2 regions of the Arthrobacter dokdonensis genome follow, and region 2 is predicted to be linked to the other one. Evidence: riboswitches for the same ligand, from Rfam matches in the RefSeq annotation. Region 2 holds a riboswitch; the other holds the start of a gene.
The links. A riboswitch is a leader RNA that binds a small molecule or an ion and turns the genes downstream of it on or off. The one in region 2 is predicted to bind cyclic di-AMP.
Positions count from the first base shown of each region.

Region 1: another riboswitch for cyclic di-AMP. It lies ahead of DMB86_RS05450 (NlpC/P60 family protein); the one in region 2 lies ahead of DMB86_RS04545 (aggregation-promoting factor C-terminal-like domain-containing protein).

Region 1 covers NZ_CP029642.1:1,223,661-1,234,638, reverse strand. Annotated here, with positions in the region: gene DMB86_RS05475 (FdhF/YdeP family oxidoreductase) at 1-1,875, shown strand, start outside; gene DMB86_RS05470 (alpha/beta hydrolase family protein) at 2,010-2,870, opposite strand; gene DMB86_RS05465 (molybdopterin molybdotransferase MoeA) at 2,861-4,159, opposite strand; gene DMB86_RS05460 (DUF6457 domain-containing protein) at 4,169-4,450, opposite strand; gene mobA (molybdenum cofactor guanylyltransferase) at 4,487-5,119, opposite strand; gene DMB86_RS05450 (NlpC/P60 family protein) at 5,369-6,166, opposite strand; cyclic di-AMP (ydaO/yuaA leader) riboswitch at 6,170-6,345, opposite strand; gene DMB86_RS05445 (M23 family metallopeptidase) at 6,504-7,226, opposite strand; cyclic di-AMP (ydaO/yuaA leader) riboswitch at 7,316-7,529, opposite strand; gene DMB86_RS05440 (metal-dependent transcriptional regulator) at 7,733-8,428, opposite strand; gene serC (phosphoserine transaminase) at 8,693-9,820, shown strand; gene DMB86_RS05430 (nuclear transport factor 2 family protein) at 9,857-10,258, opposite strand; gene DMB86_RS05425 (DUF3027 domain-containing protein) at 10,414-10,978, opposite strand, start outside.
Region 2 covers NZ_CP029642.1:991,159-1,002,136, forward strand. Annotated here, with positions in the region: gene DMB86_RS04505 (sensor histidine kinase) at 1-661, opposite strand, end outside; gene DMB86_RS04510 (response regulator transcription factor) at 652-1,389, opposite strand; gene DMB86_RS20860 (hypothetical protein) at 1,711-2,148, shown strand; tRNA gene DMB86_RS04525 (tRNA-Ser) at 2,210-2,299, opposite strand; gene DMB86_RS04530 (DNA glycosylase AlkZ-like family protein) at 2,382-3,569, shown strand; gene tadA (tRNA adenosine(34) deaminase TadA) at 3,570-4,055, opposite strand; gene upp (uracil phosphoribosyltransferase) at 4,087-4,725, shown strand; gene DMB86_RS04545 (aggregation-promoting factor C-terminal-like domain-containing protein) at 4,843-5,562, opposite strand; cyclic di-AMP (ydaO/yuaA leader) riboswitch at 5,569-5,754, opposite strand; gene DMB86_RS04550 (MarR family winged helix-turn-helix transcriptional regulator) at 5,948-6,517, shown strand; gene DMB86_RS04555 (MFS transporter) at 6,514-7,779, shown strand; gene DMB86_RS04560 (winged helix-turn-helix domain-containing protein) at 8,484-9,329, shown strand; gene DMB86_RS04565 (SixA phosphatase family protein) at 9,410-9,931, shown strand; partial or broken gene DMB86_RS21725 (IS982 family transposase) at 10,212-10,325, shown strand; gene DMB86_RS04570 (HNH endonuclease signature motif containing protein) at 10,442-10,978, shown strand, end outside.

The DNA.
Region 1 (10,978 bases), 230 kb from region 2:
GACCCCAACGAGGCGATCTTCTACACGTCGGGGCGCACATCCAACGAGGCCGCGTTCCTGTACCAGCTCATGGTGCGCGGGCTGGGCACCAACAACCTGCCGGACTGCTCCAACATGTGCCACGAGTCCTCCGGCTCGGCACTGACGGAGACCATCGGCATCGGCAAGGGCTCGGTGTCGCTGGAGGACATGTACCAGGCCGAGCTGATCATCATCGCCGGCCAAAACCCGGGCACCAACCATCCGCGCATGCTCAGCGCCCTGGAGAAGGCCAAGAAGAACGGCGCCGTGATTGTGGCCGTCAACCCGCTGCCGGAGGCCGGGCTGATGCGCTTTGACAATCCGCAGACGGTGCGCGGACTGGTCGGCGGCGGGACCGCTCTGGCGGATGACTTCCTGCAGATCAAGCTCGGCGGCGACCAGGCGCTGTTTCAGGGTCTGGGCAAATTCCTGCTGGAGGAGCAGCGCCGGCCCGGTTCCCCGCACGAGGGCCGGGTGTTTGACACCGCGTTCATCGAGGAAAACACCACCGGGCTCGGCGAATGCCTGGCACAGCTGGAGGCCGTGACCTGGGAAGAAATTGTCACCGCCTCGGGCCTGTCGGAGGAGCAGATCCGTGCCACGGGCGCGCGGCTGCTGGCCTCCACCGCCACCGTGGTCTGCTGGGCCATGGGCCTGACGCAGCACAAGCATTCGGTGCCCACCCTGCGCGACGTGGTCAACGTGCTGCTGCTTCAGGGCAACATCGGCAAGCCGGGCGCCGGAGTCTGCCCGGTCCGCGGCCACTCCAACGTCCAGGGCGACCGGACCATGGGCATCTTTGAGCGCATGCCGCCGTCGTTCCATGACGCCCTCGACGCCGAATTCGATTTTGCCTCCCCGCGGGCCAACGGCTTCGACACGGTTGCCGCGATCGAGGCCATGCGCGACGGGCTGGCCCGCGTGTTTGTCGGCATGGGCGGCAACTTTGTGCGGGCCACGCCGGATTCCAACGTCACCGAGGCGGCGATGGCCAAGCTGTCCCTGACCGTGCAGATCTCGACCAAGCTGAACAAGTCGCACCTGCATGTGGGCAGGCAGGCGCTGATCCTGCCCACGCTGGGCCGCACCGAGCGGGACACCCAGGCCGGCGGGGACCAGCGCGTCACCGTCGAGGACTCCATGAGCGCCGTCCATGCCTCGCGCGGGCGCCTGGCCCCGGCGTCGGACAACCTGCTGTCCGAGGTCGCCATCGTCGCCCGGCTCGCCGAGCTGCTCTTTGCCACGGACGACGGCGGCACCCGGCCGGGCGCGCCGGTTGCGGACTGGCCGGCGCTGGCCGCGGACTACTCCCGCATCCGCGCACACATTGCCAACGTCGTGCCGGGGTTCGAGGACTTCGAGGCGAAAATCGACCGTCCCGGCGGGTTCATCCTTCCGCACGGACCGCGCGACTCGCGGTCCTTTTCCACCGAATCCGGCAAGGCCCACTTCACCGCCAACCCGCTGGAATATCCGAAAGTGCCCGCGGGGCGCCTGCTGCTGCAGACGCTGCGCTCCCACGACCAGTACAACACCACCATTTATGGCAAGGACGACCGCTACCGCGGCATCAAGAACGGCCGACGCGTGGTGTTTGTCAACGCGGCCGACCTGGCGGCGCTGGGGATTGCCGACGGGGCCATGGTGGACCTGGTCTCCGAGTGGAAGGACGGCGTGGACCGCCGGGCCCCGGATTTCCGTGTCGTGGCCTATTCAACGCCCGTGGGCTGCGCCGCCGCATACTACCCGGAGACCAACGTGCTGGTGCCGCTGGACTCCACAGCGGACGTCAGCGGCACGCCGACGTCCAAGTCGGTGGTGGTCCGCCTGGAACCCGTCCCCGCCCTCCGCTGAGGTTCGAGATCACGACGCCTCCGTTCGCTGAGGTTCGAGATCACGACGCCTCCGTTCGCTGAGGTTCGAGATCACGACGCCCCAAATCCCCCGCGAATCGGTGGTTATCTCGAACCTCAACGAGGGGGGACGGGTCAGGGCCAGGTGCCGTCGCGCAGCCAGGCCAGGGTTTGGGGCCAGAACGATTCTCGGTAGCGGCTGTGGAACAGGGCAAAATGGCCCAGTGACGCTTCGCCGTACCCCTCCGGGGACAGGTGCACCACGCGGGACGGGCTGTTGGGCGTATATGCCACGGCCCGCTCCATCGCCGGGATGGTGGCATAGGAGTCGTCGGTCGGCGCCAGGGCCAGGATGGGTGCGGTGACGGCTGCCTGGTGCGCCCGGAGGGCGGTGCGCAGGGAACCGGCGGCAGCCGTCGTGAAGTCCTTGCGGCTGCGGGCCCAGTCCAGCGCCACGCCGGCCGGAAGGTCTTCCATCAGGCCCAGGCGCTTCGCCGGAAAGTAGCCAAAGACGCCCACCAGCGGCAGTGTCAGCAGGGCGCGGCCCCAGTGCGCCAGCTGGTTCCCCGGGCGGAGGTCGCGCCAGTAGGCGTGCTGCGCGCCCACCGTCAGGATCCGGCCGAGGCCCGCGGCATGCTCCGCCAGTCCGACGCCGTAGCCGCCAAAACTGTGGCCCACCAAGTGCACGGGCAGCCCGTCCCCTTGTTGCAGCGCCCAGGCCAGCACGGCGTCGATGTCCAGCGAACCCCACTCAAACCAGCGGACGCGCTGGCCACGGAGCGGGCCGCCGCGGGATCCCCCGATCCCCCGATAGTCGAAGGAGACCGCGGCGAAGCCGTTCTCGGACAAAAACGCCGCGTAGCGGTGGTAGTAGGCGGCCCTGACGGCCGTGGCGCTGGCAATGACCACGGTCCCCCGTTTTTCCACGCCTTCGGGCACCCCGAATACCTGGCCGGCCAGCACACGGCCGTCCGAACAGGTGAACGTCAGGTCCACGGCAGCCGGAATGCGGTGAGGGCCTCCCCCATTTTGGCGCCGTGCGGCGGCACCACCATGACGCCGTCGGCCGCCGCCAGTCCCCGCATCATGGCGGAGTCGGTGTTGGCACACGGCGACGCAAGTCCGTAGAGCAGTCGGTACGGCATGAGCCGGGTGGGCCCGTGATACTCCTTGATGGGCGATCCGCAGGCTACCTCGAACGTGGCGGGCAGAGGTGCGGCGCCCAGTCTGGCCAGCAGCGGAGCGCCGATGGTGAGCAGGGCAATCATGGCGGCCAGCGGGTTGCCCGGCAGTCCTACCAGGAAGCGGCCGTCCGGAAACTCCGCCAGCAGGCTCGGATGCCCAGGACGCATGGCGACGCCGTCGATATGGAAGGTGCCGCCCATCCGTGCGATGGCCGGCCGGAGGAAGTCCGCGCTGGAGCGCCCCGTGGCCCCCGTGGTGATGACGACGTCGGCCGGGTTGCCTTCCGTGTCGGCCAGCGCCTCGAGCGTGGCCTCCAAATTGTCCGCGGCGCGGCGCAGCCCCACGACCGTGCCGCCCAGAAGTTCGACGACGCCGCCCAGCTGCGGGGTAAAGGCGTCCCGGACGTGGCCGGGCGTGGGAAGTCCGGACTGAACCACCTCGTCGCCGGTCAGCACCAGCTGCACGGCCGGACGTCCCAGCACGGACACGTCGTCCAGTCCACCCAGCGCCGCCAGCGACAGGTGCGCGGGATTCAGCGTGACACCGGCTTTCACCAGGAGCTCACCCTCCGCCGCCTCCTGTCCGGCGGGACGGATGTGCTGGCCGTTTTTTGGTTCGCCCGGACGGGCGGCGCCGCCGCGCACCAGGACGGGCAGGCCGTCGTCGTCCGTGGAGAGCAGCCCGGCTTCACTGCGCAGGACGGACTTGGCGCCTTGCGGGAGCAGGCCGCCGGTGACGATCGGTACGGCCTGTCCGGGCGAGAGGCGGCGGCCGGGCTCGGTCAGGATCCACGGCGGGCTGCCCGCGACCGCCCAGCCGTCCATGGCGGACGAGGCGTAGTGCGGCATCGGATGAAGGGCGACGATGTCGGCCGCCAGCTTACGGCCGGCCGCCCGTTCCAGGGGGATTTCATGGGCGGGCAACGGTTCAGCGACGTTGTAGGCGGCCGCCCGGGCCTCCTCCCAGGTGTGCGGCAGGGTGCGGGGCTCCGCTGCGGGTGCTGCCGGCCCGGGCGTTTCCGGCGCGTGGGCGGACGAAGTCTGCTGGTCCGGCGTTTCCGGCGCGTGGGCGGATCGCACCGGGTGGGTGTTGGCTGGCACCTGCCCCCCCTATTCGGCGGAAGCGGGCGCTTCGGCTGCGGCCAGCTTCTTGGCCAGCCCCAGTGCAGCGGCCATTGCCGGAGCGGAACCGGCCTGTCCCGAACCCGCGGCCAGACCCGCGGCCAGTCCCGCCACGAAGGTGGTCAGAGGGGCGGCCGGGCGCACCACCGAATGGGCTGCCACCCCCGCGAGGTTCAAGACGGCGTGGACATCCACTTCAATGTCGGCAATCTCAAAGGCCGCCATCAGCTTTGCCAGCCATGCGTCCAAAACCTCGTCGTTGTTGTCCATGTCCTGCCCCTTCCCGTCCCGGTCGTCCGGGCCGGCTCAAACCGGGGCGTCGATTCCGTACAAGCGGGCGTCGTCCCAGGTGTCGATGTCCGCCGCCAGTCCCGCCGGCACGGCACATTCCTTGGTGTTCACACTAGCAACCAAGGAGAAGACTGAAGCATTCTCCAGCTGGTGAGCCGTCCGGGCCGCCTCCACGGCCGCCCGCAGCGGCGCCAGCGGGTAGATCGCCGCCAGCGGCTGGCGGCGCCCGCTGTCCACGGCCATGACGCCTTCGTCGTCGCCGCAGCCGGCCACGGCGTCGGCCAGCAGCGGCACGAGCCGGCCCGCCTCCGGCATGTCGCACGCCAGGACCAGCACCCTGCCTTCGACGCCGTCCAGCACCGCCAGCCCGGCCGCAAGGCCCGCGGCCGGCCCGGAATGTGGCGGGTCCTCCTGCACCAGCTTGAGGCTGCCGGACGGCGCGCCCGGACCCAGCCAGGCTGCCAGCTGCTCCACGGGCCCGACGACGGCGGCCCTCCCGGCTGCGTTGCCGCCCGGCTCAGCCTCGATGGCGTCTTGGGCAGTGCGCACGGCGCGCGCCAGGAGTGTTTCCCCGCCCACCAGCAGCCCTGCCTTCGGCTCTCCGCCCAGACGTCGCGAAAGGCCGCCGGCGAGGATCACGGCCTGCACGGGCCCCTGCTTCCACTGTCCATGCGTCCCATGCTAGCCCGCCCCCGGTGATGCCCGCCCCACCGTGAGGTTGGAGATAACCACCGCACCGCGCCCGAAACGCCATGGCTCCGCGTCCGATGGCGGGTGCTGCCGGGCAAGGTCCGCTTCCCACTGCCGACGTCCACCCGCCACTGCCGACGGAGACAGCACAGGGCCCCGTCCGGTGGACGGGGCCCTGTGCTGCACTGCCGGTTTTTGCCGGTTTGCCTAGTGGCCCATGGCGATGAAGACGGGGGCGGAGCCTCCGACGTCGACCGACCAGACAACAGTGTTGCCGTGGAAGCCGCCGTGAACGGCCTGGCCGTTGCCAATGTAAACGGCGATGTGGGCCATGCCCACGCCACCGTCCGCGTAGTAAATGAGGTCGCCGGGCTGTGCTTCAGCCTGGGAAACCGTGCGGCCCAGGGAGAGGTAGCCTGCCGGCCAGCCGTGGTAGTGGATGCCTGCCGCGGCCAAGGAGTTGGTGACCAGCATGGTGCAGTCCTGGGCAACGCCAAGCTGTGCGAGGGCGGCAGCGGCGATCGTGGCGCCAATGCCGCTCTTTGCCACAGGTGCGGGAGCTGCTTCGGTGGTGGTAACGGTTGCGGCAGGAGCCTGCGCAACCGGGGCAGCCGGTGCGGCAGCGGGCGTCTCGACAACGTTGCTGCTCTGGGCTGCCACGGCAGGAGCCGGTGCTACGACAGGAGCCTCGACGACGGGAGCCGGCGTCGAGGTCACCTTGGGGGTGGCGAAGGAGATCTTCACGGTGGAGGCCGCAGTCACTGCCGAGGCAAGATGCGTGTTCTGGCTGAGCGTGGTTCCACCGTCGGAGGCGCGCTCCACGGTGGGGGTGGCGGCATTGGCTGCAATGCCGGAAGTAAGGACCAGTCCGGAAGCTGCTGCGATTACAGCGGCTTGGCGTCCGACACCGCCGACGTTGGAGCTGACGGCTTTCGTGATGACGGAGATCGGGCTGGTCTTAACAACCTCGGCGCGGTGGCGCCCAAGGGCAGTGTTTGAAGACAAGAAGGATCCTCTCCCAAAGCCTGCGAGGTAAGCTGTCGGATTCGGATGGGAGTCACCCGGCCGCTCCACACTCGGGCAAGGACGTTTTTCCTTGGCGAATGTTTCGCGGCTTCACCCCTAGGACTTCACACGTGAAGCCCGATAATGGTTCCCCCGCCCCTGCCAGACGATTGATACGAACGGACCGTGAGCGGTGGCAGAGCTAGGCAATCCACTCACAGGCGCCAGCTTGATTCGAAGTTGGCGCGGTTATGACGGTACAGCAGTTTTTTTCCAATGTCACGTTCAGGTCACGGTCGTGTCTCTAAGTCGTGACCTGGAACCCCTTGTGGAGGGACTAAAGCCAACCCATCGGGTCGACGGTCTGGTCGTCGACGATGACCTCAAAGTGCAGGTGGCAGCCGGTGGAGGCTCCTGTGGTGCCGCTGAGGGCCACCTGGTCCCCTCGCTGGACCTTCTGGCCGACCTTGACGCCTATCGAGCTCAGGTGGTTGTACGACGTCGACAGGCCGTTGCCGTGGTCGATCACGACACGGTTCCCCCCGCCGTACGGGTGCCATCCGGCAAAGGTGACGGTCCCGCCCGCCGCGGCAAACACGGCGGTGGAGCACTGGATGGCGTAGTCCTGCCCGGTGTGCATTTCACCCATCGCACCCGTCAGCGGGTTGAGGCGGGATCCAAATGGAGAGGTGGGCGTGAGCGTCTTCAGTGGTGCCGACAACGTACCCTTGGCGGCCTGGGGAGTGACGTTGGAAGCCTTGACCTTCAGCGTTTCCTTCAGCTGGCCGTCCGGATTGAGCGCGCTGGCAATCGCCGGGGCGTCAAAGTTGATGGCGACGTCGGACGCCGCCGTGACCACCGTTTCCGCGGCAGCCACGTGGTTGGTGTCAACGCTGGCCAGTGAGACGCCCGTCGCGGAAGGCACGGTGACGGCAAGGGCCAGACCCGTGGCGGCCAGGGCTATTCCCACCTTCTGGCCGGCCCCGTGGGCCAGGCGGGTCCGCATCAGGGTGCCGAGCGTGGCGTGGGGTGCAATGGTGGAACGTTCGGACGCGAGCATTTCGCGGCGCGTTAGCGGGACGGACACTGCTGGCGGGGCTGGCGAAGGAACCGCCCGGCGGCGCCCGTGCTGCTTGACCTCTGACACAAATAACCTCTCTGAGAAGCACCTGCGGAGTTAGCTGTCGGATTCGGATCAGAGAGTGCGGCTTTCGATCCGGCCAGGCCCCGGCACGCATCAGTCCCTGCCATGACAGGGTGCATCGATGAATTGCGAGCGGTGGCTTGGCTTCACCCCAAGGCGGACTGGTCGGTCCGCCGCTTGTGGTTCCCCCGTCCTTGCCTGAAATTGCTCAAACCACCCTCTGGAGGCAAGGCTCGGTGTCAGAGGTCGGTAACGCTTTGGTTACAGCGCCAGGTAGTTACTATACGGTACAAATGGTCACCGTGATAGTTCCGTTACATTCGGCGGCTTGGGCGTCAAGCGCCTTACGCGGATCCGCCCGGACACCAGCGGCAAAAGCGCGGCAAGCGCGCGGTGAACATCGATGAAAGGGCCCGATCCACCTAGTTCATGGCGACAAAAACGTGCGAGGCGACTTCGGGCGGCAGCTCGAGGGCGCCGTCGATGCCGGGGACGCGCACGGAGATGTATTCGCCCACCTGGGCCAGTGAAATGCTGGCTCCTGGACGCAGGCCGCCTTCGTCGAACTGGGTCAGCAGCTCCGGTTCCACCTGAATGCGCTCAGAGAGCCGGTGGATGGTGACGGACTGCTCGGGCGAATAGGTGGACATGGCCTCCACCAAGGTCACCAGGCCGGCGGCAAAAACGGGGGCCACCTTGCCGCCGAGCTCCTCCAGGCCCGGAATGGGGTTGCCGTACGGCGATTCGTCAGGCTTGCCGAGCAGCTCAAACAGCCGCTGCTCCACCCTTTCGCTCATGACGTGCTCCCATCGGCAGGCCTCGTCGTGGACGTAGGCCCAGTCCAGACCGATCACGTCTGCCAGCAGCCGCTCGGCCAGGCGGTGCTTGCGCATGACGCGCGTGGCCTTGTCCCGTCCGGCGGGCGTCAGCTCCAGGTGGCGGTCCCCCGAGACGATGACCAGCCCGTCCCGTTCCATGCGTCCGACGGTTTGGGACACCGTCGGGCCGGAGTGATGCAGGCGTTCGGCGATGCGGGCCCGCAGCGCGACGATGTTCTCTTCCTCAAGCTCCAGGATGGTGCGCAAGTACATTTCCGTCGTGTCAATCAAATCTGTCACGTCAGATTCCTCCTGGGGTTGAGCGAGATTCCGGGCACAGGCCTTTTCCCTCTAACGTTATCCTGCTTAATACAAGGTAGGAAAACCTTCCCTTGTTCCCCCCGCCTGTCACGCAGGATCCCCGGAACGCCGTTCAGGACGCGCCGTCGGCTCCCTTTGTTTCACCATGCGGCCTGCATTTCAGGATGGGCGGCGCCGTGCGGCAGAATTGGCCGCAGGCCCTTGGCGCCTTGACATCCGTCGCTTAAATTTTGGAGCAGACCCGTGAGCGAATCCACGCCCCTCACCATCCCCGCCAACCTGCGCCCGGCCGACGGCCGCTTTGGCGCGGGTCCCTCGAAGGTCCGTCCCGAGCAGGTGTCGGCACTTTCCGCGGCCGGGGCCACCCTGCTGGGAACCTCCCACCGCCAGGCGCCCGTGAAGAACCTGGTGGGCGAGGTCCGCTGCGGCCTGAAGACCTTCTTCAACGCCCCCGACGGCTACGAGGTCATTGTGGGTGTGGGCGGGTCCACGGCATTTTGGGACGTGGCCTCGTTCGGCCTCGTGGAGAAGAAGGCCCAGCATCTCTCCTTTGGCGAGTTTGGCTCCAAGTTTGCCTCGGCCACCAACAACGCGCCGTTCCTGGACGCTTCCTCCATCATCACCTCGGAGCCCGGCACGCGCCCCGAAGCGTCGGCCGAGTCCGGCGTCGATGTCTACGCCTGGCCCCAGAACGAAACGTCCACCGGCGTGGCCGCTCCCGTTAAGCGGGTGGCCGGGGTCGACGACGGGGCGCTCGTCCTGGTTGACGCCACCTCCGCCGCCGGAGGCCTGCACGTGGACGTCACCGAGGCGGACGTCTATTACTTTGCGCCCCAAAAGAATTTTGCGTCCGACGGCGGCCTGTGGCTTGGGCTGTTTTCCCCCGACGCGCTCGAGCGGGCTGCCCGCATAGGCGCCACGGACCGTTGGGTGCCGGACTTCCTGAACCTGACGACCGCCATCGACAACTCGTTGAAGAACCAGACGTACAACACGCCCGCCCTGTCCACGCTCGTGACGCTCAATGAACAGGTCAAGTGGCTCAACGGCAACGGCGGCCTGGAGTTCGCCTCCAAGCGCACCGCCGACTCCGCGGGCCGACTGTATTCCTGGGCCGAGGCGTCCAGTGTCGCCACCCCGTTCGTGTCCAGGCCCGAGGACCGCTCCAACGTGATCGTCACCATCGATTTTGACGAATCGGTGGACGCTGCCGCAGTGGCCAGGGTGCTGCGCGCCAACGGGATCGTGGACACCGAGCCGTACCGCAAGCTCGGCCGCAACCAGCTGCGCATCGCCACGTTCGTGGCCATCGAGCCCGACGACGTCACCGCGCTGACCCAGTGCATCGACTACGTGGTGGAAAACCTCTAGCAGCCGGCTGCGGACGGACGACGGCGGAGGGGCCCGTCAGGCGGGCTCCTCCCAGAAGGCGTCAAGCTGCCCCTGGTCCGAATAATGCCCGCGGACCTCGCGGATCAAGCCACCTTCCACGTGCATCAGCTGGCAGCCGGTGATGTCCAGCACGCGCCCCGCAAGGTTTCCTGTGGCGTGCTGGACAGCCACGATGTAGCGCGATCCCACGGCGACGTCGAGCAGCTCCGCCTTGAAGGTTCCGCCGGAAAGCGGTCCGAGTTTCGCCAGGAACCCGTCACGGATGGCCGGCCACCCCACGTGATCGCCGGCAATGGGGCCATGGCCGGGCAGGTGCCACAACGCGTCGGGGGCGAAACAGGACTCGGCCTTGGCCAGGTCCCGCTCCGCGACAGCCTCATAGAAGCGCCTCACCACATCCACGGCCGCGTCATCCATGCACACAGCATGTTCCCGGGACGCGGATGGTGTCAACAACTCCTTTGGCGGACCGACGCGCGGTGCCGCGTCGGCACGATTACCTTGTCTCGGAACGGGGACGGGAAAAGGTAGGAACGCGGCCACAGGGGAGGTTTCGACCCCGGAAAGGCGGGTCAGTCCTCCGGTGCGTGCACGTCGCCGGCCGGGGACACCGTGTCGGGCCCGGAATCGTCGTCGGCAACACCGCCGTCGTCGGCGGCATCGCCGCCATCTTCGGGCTGCACGCCGACATCTTCGGGGTCCACGCCGGAACCGGCGGGCTCGCCGGCCTTGGCATCCTCGGGGCGGACCCGCTCGGCCCACGGCACCCATGGCGGCGCCAGGATGGAGCCGGTGGTGGGCAGCAGTCCCACCTCGTTGACCGTGGCGTCCTTGGAACGGGAGACGCGGGTCAGGGTGGCGAACCATTGCCAGCCGGCGTAGCCGGGGAGGTGGCATTCAAAAAGGTGCGTGACCGCACGTACGCCCTCGCTGCGCACGGCCGCGTGGGGGCCGATGTCGCCATCGGCGGCGATTTCCCGCACGGCCGATCTGGCGGCGTCAACGGCCGCGGCCAGGATAGCGTCCGGCTTGCCCACCCGCCAGACAGGGACACCGGGGCGCGGCGCAGCAGCTGCCGGGGGCGCAGCAGCTGCCGGCGGCTCAGCAGCTGCCGGCGGCTCAGCAGCTGCCAAGGGC
Region 2 (10,978 bases):
CCACCCTGGTGGCGACCGCGGAGAGCTTCTCCAGCGGCGCCATGCTGCGGCGGATGATCATGGTGCCGGCGAGGCCAAGGAGGATCAGGCCGGCCAGGGAGACCAGCACGATGGTCAGCACCAGTTTCGCCAGGGTACGTTCGACGGCGCCCAGCGGCAGTCCGGTGATCAGGACGCCGCCGTTGGGGAGCGCGACTGCCTGAAGCCGGTAGTTGCCGATGGAGAGGGACTCGTCGGCCATCGTCCCCGCGGTGGGCAGGCCGGCCAGCAGTTGCGCGTCATTACTCGTGAGCTGCTGCCTGGCGCCGGTGGGGGAGAGCACGCCGCCGGTGACCAGGTATCCGCCGCTGATGATGGCGTTGAGCTGTCCGGCGCCGGTGCCGCGGGCGTTGAGGGGGTCGGGCCTGCCGCTGGCAGGCCCGGACGGGGCGGACAGGTTGAAGTCGTGGGAGCGTGAGGCGGCCTGCGCCAGCTGCGAGTCGACCTGGCTGTTCAGGGACATGCTCATGGCGCTGTAGCTGATCATGCCGACCAGGACGCAGATCACGGTGAGGAGGGCCAGCATGACGGCCACCAGGCGGGTGCGCAGGTGCCACCGGCCCGGCCGGGCCAGGTGGGCGGCGGCGGAGCGCAGGGCCGTGCGGCTGGGGATCAGGTGCATGGCTTGACCACGTAGCCGGCGCCGCGGACGGTGTGGATCATCGGTTCACGGTCCGCGTCGATCTTCTTGCGCAGGTAGGAGATGTACAGTTCCACGATGTTGCTCTGCCCGCCGAAGTCGTAATCCCAGACCCTGTCCAGGATGCGCGTCTTGCTGAGGACGTGGCGGGGGTTTTCCATGAGGAACTGGAGCAGCTCAAATTCGGTGCTGGTGAGTGAAATTTCCGTGCCGGCACGGGATACTTCGCGGGTGTCCCGGTTGAGCACCAGGTCGCCCACGCGCAGCTCTGCCGTGTCGACGGCGGTGACGCCGGCCCGCTGGACGATGCGGTGCAGGCGCAGCAGCACCTCCTCCATGCTGAACGGCTTGGTCACGTAGTCGTCGCCGCCGGCGTGCAGTCCCGTGAGCTTGTCCGCGACGGCGTCCTTGGCGGTGAGGAACAGGGCCGGGATGTCAGGGTAGATGGTGCGCATGCGGCCCAGCAGTTCCACGCCGTCCATGCCGGGCATCATGACATCGAGGACCAGGACGTCCGGGTGGAAGGAGCGGGCCGTCTTGAGGGCCTGCTGGCCGTCGTGCGCCACGGCGATGTCCCATCCTGCCAGCTCAAGGCCCATGCGCATCAGGTCGGCCAGCGACGGCTCGTCGTCGACCACCAGCGCGCGGATGGGTTCGCCGCCGGGGCGGGTCAGCTTGTCGGGGCCGTTGGCATGGATTGGGAGGGACATGCCTCAATTCTCCGACGTTCTTCCCGACTGTGACTGGAAGACTGCTGGGAGTTTTCTGTGTGGATGCGTTCGGCCGTCCCGCCCCGTCCGACAGGGGGCCTTGACGGTATGCGTGAGGCGCCTCGCCAAGGACAGGGTCACGACCCTGCCCTCCAGGCTCGGGTCCTGTTCCAGGAACGCCAATGAAGCCATGTCCGCCACGAGGGTCAGTTTCGCGAACCTGTCCACCAATGAAGGGACGGGGCCGACGCCGGGCAACTTCCGGTTGGTCGAGTCCAGGGCCGCCACGGAGAATGTGCCATTCCCGCTGAACAAGTCGTGATGAAGGGCGGAGATTTCCTGGCGGTGTTTTTGCCGGATCGTCTCGACGAGGTTCTCAAGATCCACTTCGTCAGACTAGCCGCAGAGCAGGACGTTGCACGGGCGGTGACGGAGGCCGAGATTGACCGATGGGTCGAGGAAGCCAGGGCCGGGTACAACGTGGAAGGACTGAAGACCCGGATGGGGCGTCCTGCCAGAGGCGCAGCGGCGTCGCAGGCCGTGCCGGTGCGGTTGGCCACCGAGGAGATTGCGGCGGCCTTTGCGCGTGCTGGGCGCGAGAACCTGATCCGTCCTGAAGCGTTCGGTGCTGCGCTGTCGGCCTGGGCGCAAGGGCGCACAGCGCGTGATGAGGTCCCGGACGGCCTCGACGCCGTCGCGGTCGCGCTCAACGACGCCGCATCACAGTACGTTGCGCCCAAAGTGCGCTCACAGGACTGAAACTACAAAGCCAAAAGGCGCCCACTTCGCTGTCAAATCAACGATGTGGACGCCTTTTCCTTGGCGGTGACGGTGGGATTTGAACCCACGTCAGGCTCTCACCTGAACAACATTTCGAGTGTTGCACCTTCGGCCGCTCGGACACGTCACCAACTCGGAAGATACTACCGGTTGGAGCGGTCAGTTCAAAAATGCGCAGCGCCGCCAGCACGCGAATGCGGCAGGATAAGGGCATGGACAGTGGAACGCAGTGTGCCTGGAGCTGGCACAAACAGGGCTTGGACGGATCACTCGCGGACCGGGACGCCGGCCAGGTCCTTGGCAACGCGGGCTGGGCGCGCTCCGTGGGCGGCGCCAACCCGTACCTGACCCTCTTCTCGAGGGCCGGCATCCGGCGTGAACAGGCCGACGCCGACGTCGCCGCCCTGCGCATCCATGAACTGCCGACGGCGCGCGGCTGCACCTATGTGCTGGGCGCGGACGACTTCGCGTGGGCGCTTGCCCTGGGACGGGACGCCGCGGAGGCGCAGTCCAAGCTCATGGACAAGCTGGAGGTGCCGCGCGCGGAACTGGCCGCGCTGGAAGTGGCCGTGCTCGGGGTCCTCGGCTCCGGCGTCGCGCCTGGGGCGGACGGGCGGAGCGCCATGGACCCCAAGGAGCTCAAGGACCGGCTGGGTGATGCCGTGCGGAGCCTAGGCGAGGCCGGCAGGAAGAAAGGCGCCTCCACCACGCTGCCCACCGTGCTGGGGCTGCTGCAGGCGGATGGGCGCATCCGGCGCGTCCCCGTCAACGGCCGGCTGGACCAGCAGCGCTACGCGTACACTGCCTGGGGCCTGGAGGCGGCACCGCTGACGCCGGAGCAGACGCGCACCAGGCTCATGGAGCGCTACCTCGGCTGGACCGGCGGAGCCGCGCTGAAGCAGACCCAATGGTTCACGGCGTTCACCGTTGCACAGACCAAGTCGGCGCTCGCCGCGGCCGGGGCCGTGGAACTGGACGGGCTGTGGATGCTGCCCGCGGATGCCGACGCGCGGGAGAACTTCACCGCCCCGCGCGAGGAGCAGGTGCAGCTCCTCGCTGGCAGTGATTCGCTGTTCCTGCTCCGGCGCAACGCCGCGGACCACTTTGCCGAGGAGGACCAGGGGCGCCAGCTCGGCAGCACCCGGCTGGCGCTGCAGGCGGACCTTCCGGACCACCCGATCGTGGACCGCGGCCGGATCATCGGCCTGTGGCAGTACGATCCCGGCGAGGAACGCATCGCCCACTGGCTCTTCAACGCGCCCACGAACGCCGTGACGCACAGGATCAAGGAGGTGCAGGCATTTATCCGCGACGACCTGGGCGACTTCCGCAGCTTCAGCCTGGACTCGCCGTCGAGCAGGCAAAAGCGGATCGACGCGCTGAACAACGCCGACAGTTAGTCAGCGGTGGGTGGCGAAGAAGTCCCTCAGCAGCGCCGCGCATTCGTTCTGGCGCACGCCGGGAAACACTTCCACCCAGTGGTTGAGGCGGCGCTCGCGGAGGACGTCGAACACGGAGCCGGCGGCCCCGGCCTTCTCATCCCAAGCACCGAAAACCACCTTCGGCAACCGTGCCAGGAGGACGGCTCCGGCGCACATGGTGCACGGTTCAAGCGTGACCACCAGCGTGCATCCCTCCAGCCGCCACCCGCCCAGTCGCTGCGCGGCTTCCCGGATGGCCACCATCTCGGCGTGCGCCGTGGGGTCCCCATGCGCCTCACGCTCGTTGCGCCCCACCCCCAGCAGGCCGCCGTCGGGCCCCAGGACGACGGCGCCGATGGGCACGTCCCCCGTTTCCAGGGCGCGGCGTGCCTCCCCCAGGGCGACGCCCATCCACCCGGCATGCAGGGCCGTGGCGGGGGTCTCGATTGGGTGCGATTTAGACATGGGGGACACGGCTCAATGGTAGCTTTTATCTATGCGCGTACTGGTTGCGGATCATCCGCTGATTGCCCACAAGTTGACCGTCCTGCGGGACAAGAACACCCCGTCCCCCATCTTCCGCCTGCTCACCGAGGAGCTCGTGACCCTGCTGGCCTACGAGGCAACCCGCGAAGTGCGCGTGGAGCCGGTCAACATTGAAACGCCCGTAACGTCCACGGTCGGCACCGGCCTGGTTAAGCCCACGCCACTGGTGGTGCCGATCCTGCGCGCCGGGTTGGGCATGCTTGAGGGCATGACGCGCCTGCTTCCCACCGCCGAGGTCGGTTTCCTGGGCATGGCCCGCAACGAGGAAACCCTCGAGGCCATCACCTACGCCGAGCGGTTGCCCGAGGACCTGACCGGCCGTCAGGTGTATGTGCTGGATCCCATGCTGGCCACGGGCGGGACGCTGATTGAGGCGTTTAAGTTCCTCTTTGACCGGGGCGCCGCGGACATCACCTGCATCTGCCTGCTCGCCGCGCCGGAGGGCCTGGCCCGCCTCGAAGCCGCCCACGGCGACCGCGACAACGTCCACGTGGTCCTTGCCTCGATTGACGAGGGCCTGAATGAGAAGTCCTACATCGTGCCAGGCCTAGGCGACGCCGGCGACCGCCTCTACGGGGTCGTCGACTGACGGACGTGTCTGGCGTGCCGTAACGATGCCGCCGGTTAAAACTGTGACGCGGTGGTTGCTGATAATCCGTGGATTTTCAGCAACCACCGCGTCACAGTTGGTTAAGCCCCGTGCCGGTCAGTACCAGCCGGCGGCGACTTCCTGGGCCCACGCGCCGCAGGGCGTGCCGTAACGGCCCTCAATGTATGTCAGTCCCCAGCGGATCTGCGTCTTGTAGTTGGTGCGGTAGTCGGCGCCGGTGCTGGCCATCTTTTCGGCCGGCAGCGACTGGGCGATGCCGTAGGCGCCGCTCGAGGCGTTTTCCGCCGACGTCAGCCAGCTGGACTCCTGCGTCCACAGGCGGTTCAGGCAGCCCATCTGGTCTCCGCCCCAGCCCTTCGCGCTGAGCAGGCCCGCGGCATACGCCTGCGCGCCCGCGGGATCGTCCACAAGCGCCGGCGCCGCAGGCTTGGCGGGCGCCGCGGCGGGCTTGGCTACAGGAGTGACGGAGTCCGCTTCGCTCTTGACGGCAGGGGCCTTGGCCTTCGCCTTGGCCACGGAGCTGACGTCGATGTGGGAAAAGCTGACAGCTATGTCCGACGGGGCGGAAACGGCCGACGGCGAGGCCGTCGCGCCCGAAACCAGGCTCGCCGCCGCAAGGCCGCCGGGCACATTGTTGGTGGCCGCCTGGGCCAGCCCTCCGCCGGCCAGCAACGCCGCGGCGACGGCCACAACGGCCATGCGGCGTGCGGGCCCACCGGTTTTCGCTGCCGAGGCCTCCTGCTTGAGGGTCTCGCGGCGGGACTGCTTGCGTGCGGGTTCGGCACGGCGCCGGCCGTGCTGTGGTGCTGAAGACATAAGGGTAGGGCCTCTCCACGCCTGCGAGGTGAGCTGTCGGGAACGGATGGGAGCATCCGGCCGGGCGGCGGGCAGCAGCTGCTGCACGGACTTTCGGCTTAACCCCAAGGGCTTCCATGGGTAGGAGGCCCGCAAAGATTGGGTCCCCCGTCTCTGCCACATGAGTGAACGGGAAATGGGCGGCGGCAGAGCTCGGCGAACCGTCCATTTGTGCCCAGGAACCGTGGGTGGCTCAGCGGGCACTCACCCCACGCTACAGAAGCCGGACACCCTTGTCACATTTTGGTAACGACCGTGGGCAAGGCAACATTTACTTAGCAATGCTAATGACCTATGCTAAATGACAGACCATACGTAACCTAGTGGACCCAGGTTGATACAAAAGATGACTCAAACCCCTGTCGGCACTGTGCCTCGAATCACAGCATCGGACCAGCCTTCCGTTGCCGCGGACCGAGCGGCTGGGGGCCACGGTGCTGCGGACGTGGCGGCCGGCACCCCGGCGGCACAGAGGAAGGTTGCCGCGGCCAGGCGTCCGGCCGGGGCGGCCCCACTCGCCGCCGAGCTGCGCGTGGCCATCATGCGGACTTCCCGGCGGCTGCGCGCCGAAGCCGCCTCCCGAGACATCAGCCCTGGCCAATATTCGGTCCTGGCGGGCATCCTCAACGGGCCCCTGACCGTCGGGGAGTTGGCCGAGCGCGAACAGGTCCAGGCTCCGTCGATGACCCGGATCGTCAACGGGCTCGAGGCAGCCGGTTATGTCACCCGCGGGGAGAACCCGCAGGACCGGCGGCAGGTGCTTGTCCACGTGACCGGGGCCGGCACCGCCGTCCTGCAGCGGGCCCGGTCCCGCCGGACGCAGTGGCTGGCGAAGCGCGTCGCGGGCCTGTCCCCGGCGGAGCGGGCCACCCTCCACGAGGCGGCCCGGATACTGCAGGAGATGAGCGCCAAATGAATTCCATGTTCCGCGCGCTGAAGGTGTTCAACTACCGTCTCTGGGTGACGGGGGCGCTGGTGTCCAACATCGGCACCTGGATGCAGCGCGTGGCCCAGGACTGGCTGGTCCTGACCATATTGACCCACAACTCCGGAACGGCCGCCGGCATCACCACAGGCCTGCAGTTCCTGCCCATCGTCTTCCTCGGCCCCTTTGCCGGCCTGCTGGGCGACCGCGTCAACAAGCGCAAGCTGCTGCTGTGCACCCAGACCGCCATGGGCCTGTGTGCCCTTGTGCTGGGACTGCTGGTGGTCACGCGGACCGTGGAGCTGTGGCACGTCTACGTTTTGGCCCTCCTGCTCGGTGTTGCCAGCGCGTTCGACGCGCCGTCGCGGCAGGCGTTCGTCTCCGAAGTCGTCGCCAAGGAGGACGTGCCCAACGCCGTCGCACTTAACAGCGCGTCCTTTAACTTGGCACGGCTGGCAGGCCCCGGCGTGGCCGGCCTGGTGATTGCCCTGTTCGGCACGGGCCCGGCCTTCCTTATCAATGCCGCCAGCTTTGCCGCCGTGATCTTTTCGCTCTGGCGCATGCGGGTCTCGGAACTGCAGCCCGTGGTGCGCGTCCCCCCCGGCAAGGGCCAGATCCGTGAAGGGTTCCGCTACATCCGCCAGCGCCCGGACCTGATGATGATCATGGGTCTGGTGTTCATGGTGGGAACCTTCGGCATGAATTTCCAGATCACCAACGCGCTCATGGCGACCACCATCTTCCACCTCGGCCCGGGCGAATACGGCCTCCTGGGTTCCGTCATGGCCGTCGGAACGCTTGCGGCGGCCCTGCTGGCCGCGCGCCGCAAGAAGATGAGGATGCTCTACATTGTGGGCGGGGCACTGGCCTTTGGCGTCACCGTTGCCGTCGCAGCGTTCATGCCCAGCTATGCCCTGTATGCGCTGGCGCTGGTGCCGGTGGGGCTGGCATCCCTGACCTTCATGAATGCGTGCAACACCACTGTCCAGCTGACCACCGACTCCGCCATGCGCGGGCGCGTGCTGGCCGTCTACATGGTGGTGCTGCAGGGCGGGACCCCGATCGGCGCGCCCCTGGTGGGCTGGATTGCCACCGCGTTCGGCGCGCGCTGGTCCCTGTGGATCGGCGCCGTGGTGGCGATTGCCTCCGGGCTGGTGGCGCTGGTCATGATGAACCGCCGGAACCACGTCCGGCTCCGCGACCAAGTGCGTTCGTTGCGGCCGTTCGCGGTGGCCCAGGCGCTGCACCGGTAGGCCGGGCTGCCGGGCACGGCACGGGCGTTGAGGGCAGAGATCCGCGGTGCGCAAATTCTTCCAAGGTACAGCTCTGGCGGTTTCGGCTGCGCCGGACAGCCCGCCAGAGTACCGATGGCGCGGGTTCGACGCCGGAGAGCCCGCCAAAGCTGTCCGCCCGACGAAGCGAGTCGCTCGGAGCGCGGACTCTAGCACCGATTCACGGGCAATAGCTGTACGCGGCCGGCCGCTTTTTCAGGCCCCGGACCGGCCCTCGGTTTCTCTTATGAACTAATTGATCCAATGACCGCATTTCACCGAACGATCCCACCCGGTCGACGGCAATATGGGGAATGCGTTCGACATCAACCGCTTTACGTACAAAAAGTGAGACAAATTGGACACTGTTGGCTTGATCACAAAAGCGGTCGATATCTCATAATGTGGACGTTTGGCCCCTTTGTTACTTGCGAGTTCCATTTATTACGTAGGACACTGAATTTGTGAACATCCACTCAGTGAATTCTGCAGCCGCAGCCACCGCCTCCCACAACACAGGCGCACGCCAACACTGTCGTTGTCGAATGCAGGCCTAGCACGCACCCCAAGTTCTAGGCATTTTCGGCCCGCAAGGCCAGCCCCACCCGGGCAATTCGTCCTGGCCTTCCAGGACACGAGGAAAGCATTCGCGCCGTGACTTACGGCCATACAGCGAGGTAGTTCCCATGTCAGTCGCATCCGGATACGTCCACATTTCAGTTCGCAACGCGGCCAAGGCCGTCGCCCGAGGCTCAGCCCAGGCGGCGCAGCTTCGTCCGGCTGGTCAGGACCACCCGTCCTACGGCAACCCGGCCGCCTACCGCCGTGACCCCGATTCTGCTGCCGCCCGGCTGCGCGCCGCCCCGGAGGCGGCCCCCATGACTGCGCCGACGCCCGTGATTGCCGGCAGCGACACACTCCGCGGGGTGAACCCCGACAACGTGGCCCGCGGCTTCGTCCTGTATGTGGGCGTCGATGAGGACACCGCCGCCGCCGCTGGAACGTCACTGGCCAAGCTGGCGCAGGACATCCGCGCCTACGCGCAGTCACTGGTCCCGCAGGCGCAGAGCTACGCCGCGGTGGCCATCGCGCCGTCGGACGCCGTGGGCAGCCCCCTGGACGTGGTCCGCTCCACCTTCGGCGATCCCACCGTGGCCGGCCGCCAGCGCCAGGAACCCGTCCGCGCGGCGGTCCCCGCGGAGCAGCGCCCCACGGGCGTCCTCATCGACCTGGCCCGGCGTGAAGTCCACCTGGACGGCGACACGCTGAATCTGACGTTCAAGGAATTCGAGCTGCTCAACTACCTGGTGGAAAACGGCACCCGCACCGTGGGCCGTGACGAGCTGCTCGACGGACTCTGGGGCAACGCGGACGAAATCCCCAACGAGCGCACCATCGACGTCCACATCCGCCGCCTGCGCTCCAAGCTGGGCCGCCTGGCCAACACCGTTCGCACGGTCCGGGGGGAAGGCTACCGTTTCTACGAGCACCCGGAGGTCGTGGTCTGGGCCGCCCCGGAATACTCCATCTAGTCCCCAGAGCACGACGCCGGAGGGGCACCTGGGCGCCCGTCCGGCGTCGTGCTTCGGGTTTCCCTCACTAAACTTGCAGCATGAGCGAACACCACATCAAGCGGCTGGTCCTGATGCGCCACGCCAAGGCGGCCTTCCCGCTGGGCGTTGACGACCATGAGCGGCCGCTGGCCCAGCGTGGGCACGCCGAGGCGCCGCTGGCCGGCAGGTGGCTTCTGGAAAACGGGATTGTGCCGGACTTCATCCTGTGTTCCTCCGCCTTGCGCACCCGGCAGACCTGCACCTGGGTGTGCGAGCAGCTCGGCGACAAGGCGCCCACGCCGAAGCTGGAACAGGAGCTCTATGCCGCCAGCCCCCGGCGCATGCTCTCCGTGGTCAACCATGTTCCCGAAACCGTCACCACGCTCATGGTGATCACCCACATGCCCGGCGTCCAGGAGCTGGCGCTCACGCTGGCGTCCCGTGATTCCGACCAGGACGCCTACATGAACATGGCGAACGCCTATCCCACCAGCGCGTTCACCGTGCTTGAACATTCCGGCGACTGGGCCACCCTGGACGGTCAGGATGCGCGTGTCACCCATTTTGTGGTGCCGCGGTAGGCTTCCGCGCCGGCCCGGAGCCTCACTGGATGGGTAAGTCCCATGGCCGTTGACGGGGTGGGTGTCTAAAGTGGCTCGGAGGGTGTTGTGTTTGACTCGCGAACGCCCCTCAGCCGTCCTGGAGCACGGCCGCCACCTCATCCACGAAGGACTGATCATCCTCGGCCGTCCTGGGCTACGCCGGCCGCGACTTCGGACCATTCATCACAGAAGACCTGGCACGGCCCTGATCCGGGCCGTCTGCAAGGACGAGTAGGCACTCGTCGGTAAACACGGAGGCATTCGGCAATGGATCGAATCCGTCTTTGACGCCCTCAACGGCCAACTCAGCCTCGAATGCCATGGTGGCCGCACCCTCACCCTCACCCGTACCCGCGTCGCAGCGCTCCTGCTGTGGCCGTCCCAGATTTCTGGGGGTTGATGCCTCCACAGGAGGTGTTGTACTAGAAGTTACTCCACTTGCGGATTCCTCTTCTAATTATGTCAGTGGCCGTCGGTAGTGTGATGGGTATGGAAGCAACGGCAAGGGTGCCGGGCAAGACCGGAACCCGCACGGGGACAGGGGCCGCAGGTGAACACGTTCACCGGCTCCTCTCCCTGGCTGCCGCGCTCACCGCCGCTGCCGGAACTGCCACTACTGCCAGTGCCGCGAATGCCGCCAGCGCCGCGGCTGCCGGAACTGCCACTACTGCCAGTGCCGCGGCTGCCGGCGGAACTGCCGCTGCCGACGCCGGGGCCGTAGGCGGTGCCGGGTCCGAACTGTTGGCCGCCCCGCTCGGCGTCGCGCTGGACTCCCTAAGCGATGCACAGTCCGTGGCGTGGGCGAGGGACCTGGAATCGCTCTCCCGGGTCCTGGCCGCCCTGCAGGTCCAGGCCGCCGGTGACTTGGCCGCCCGGGCCCGTGCCGGCCGCTACGACGGCGAGGGTGCCACCTCCCCGGCGGACCTGCTCACCACCACCCTGCGCGTGGGCCGCGCCGAGGCGAACCGCCGGCTTCGCCTGGCCAAGCAATTCCTGCCAGTGACGGACCCGCTGACCACCGCCACC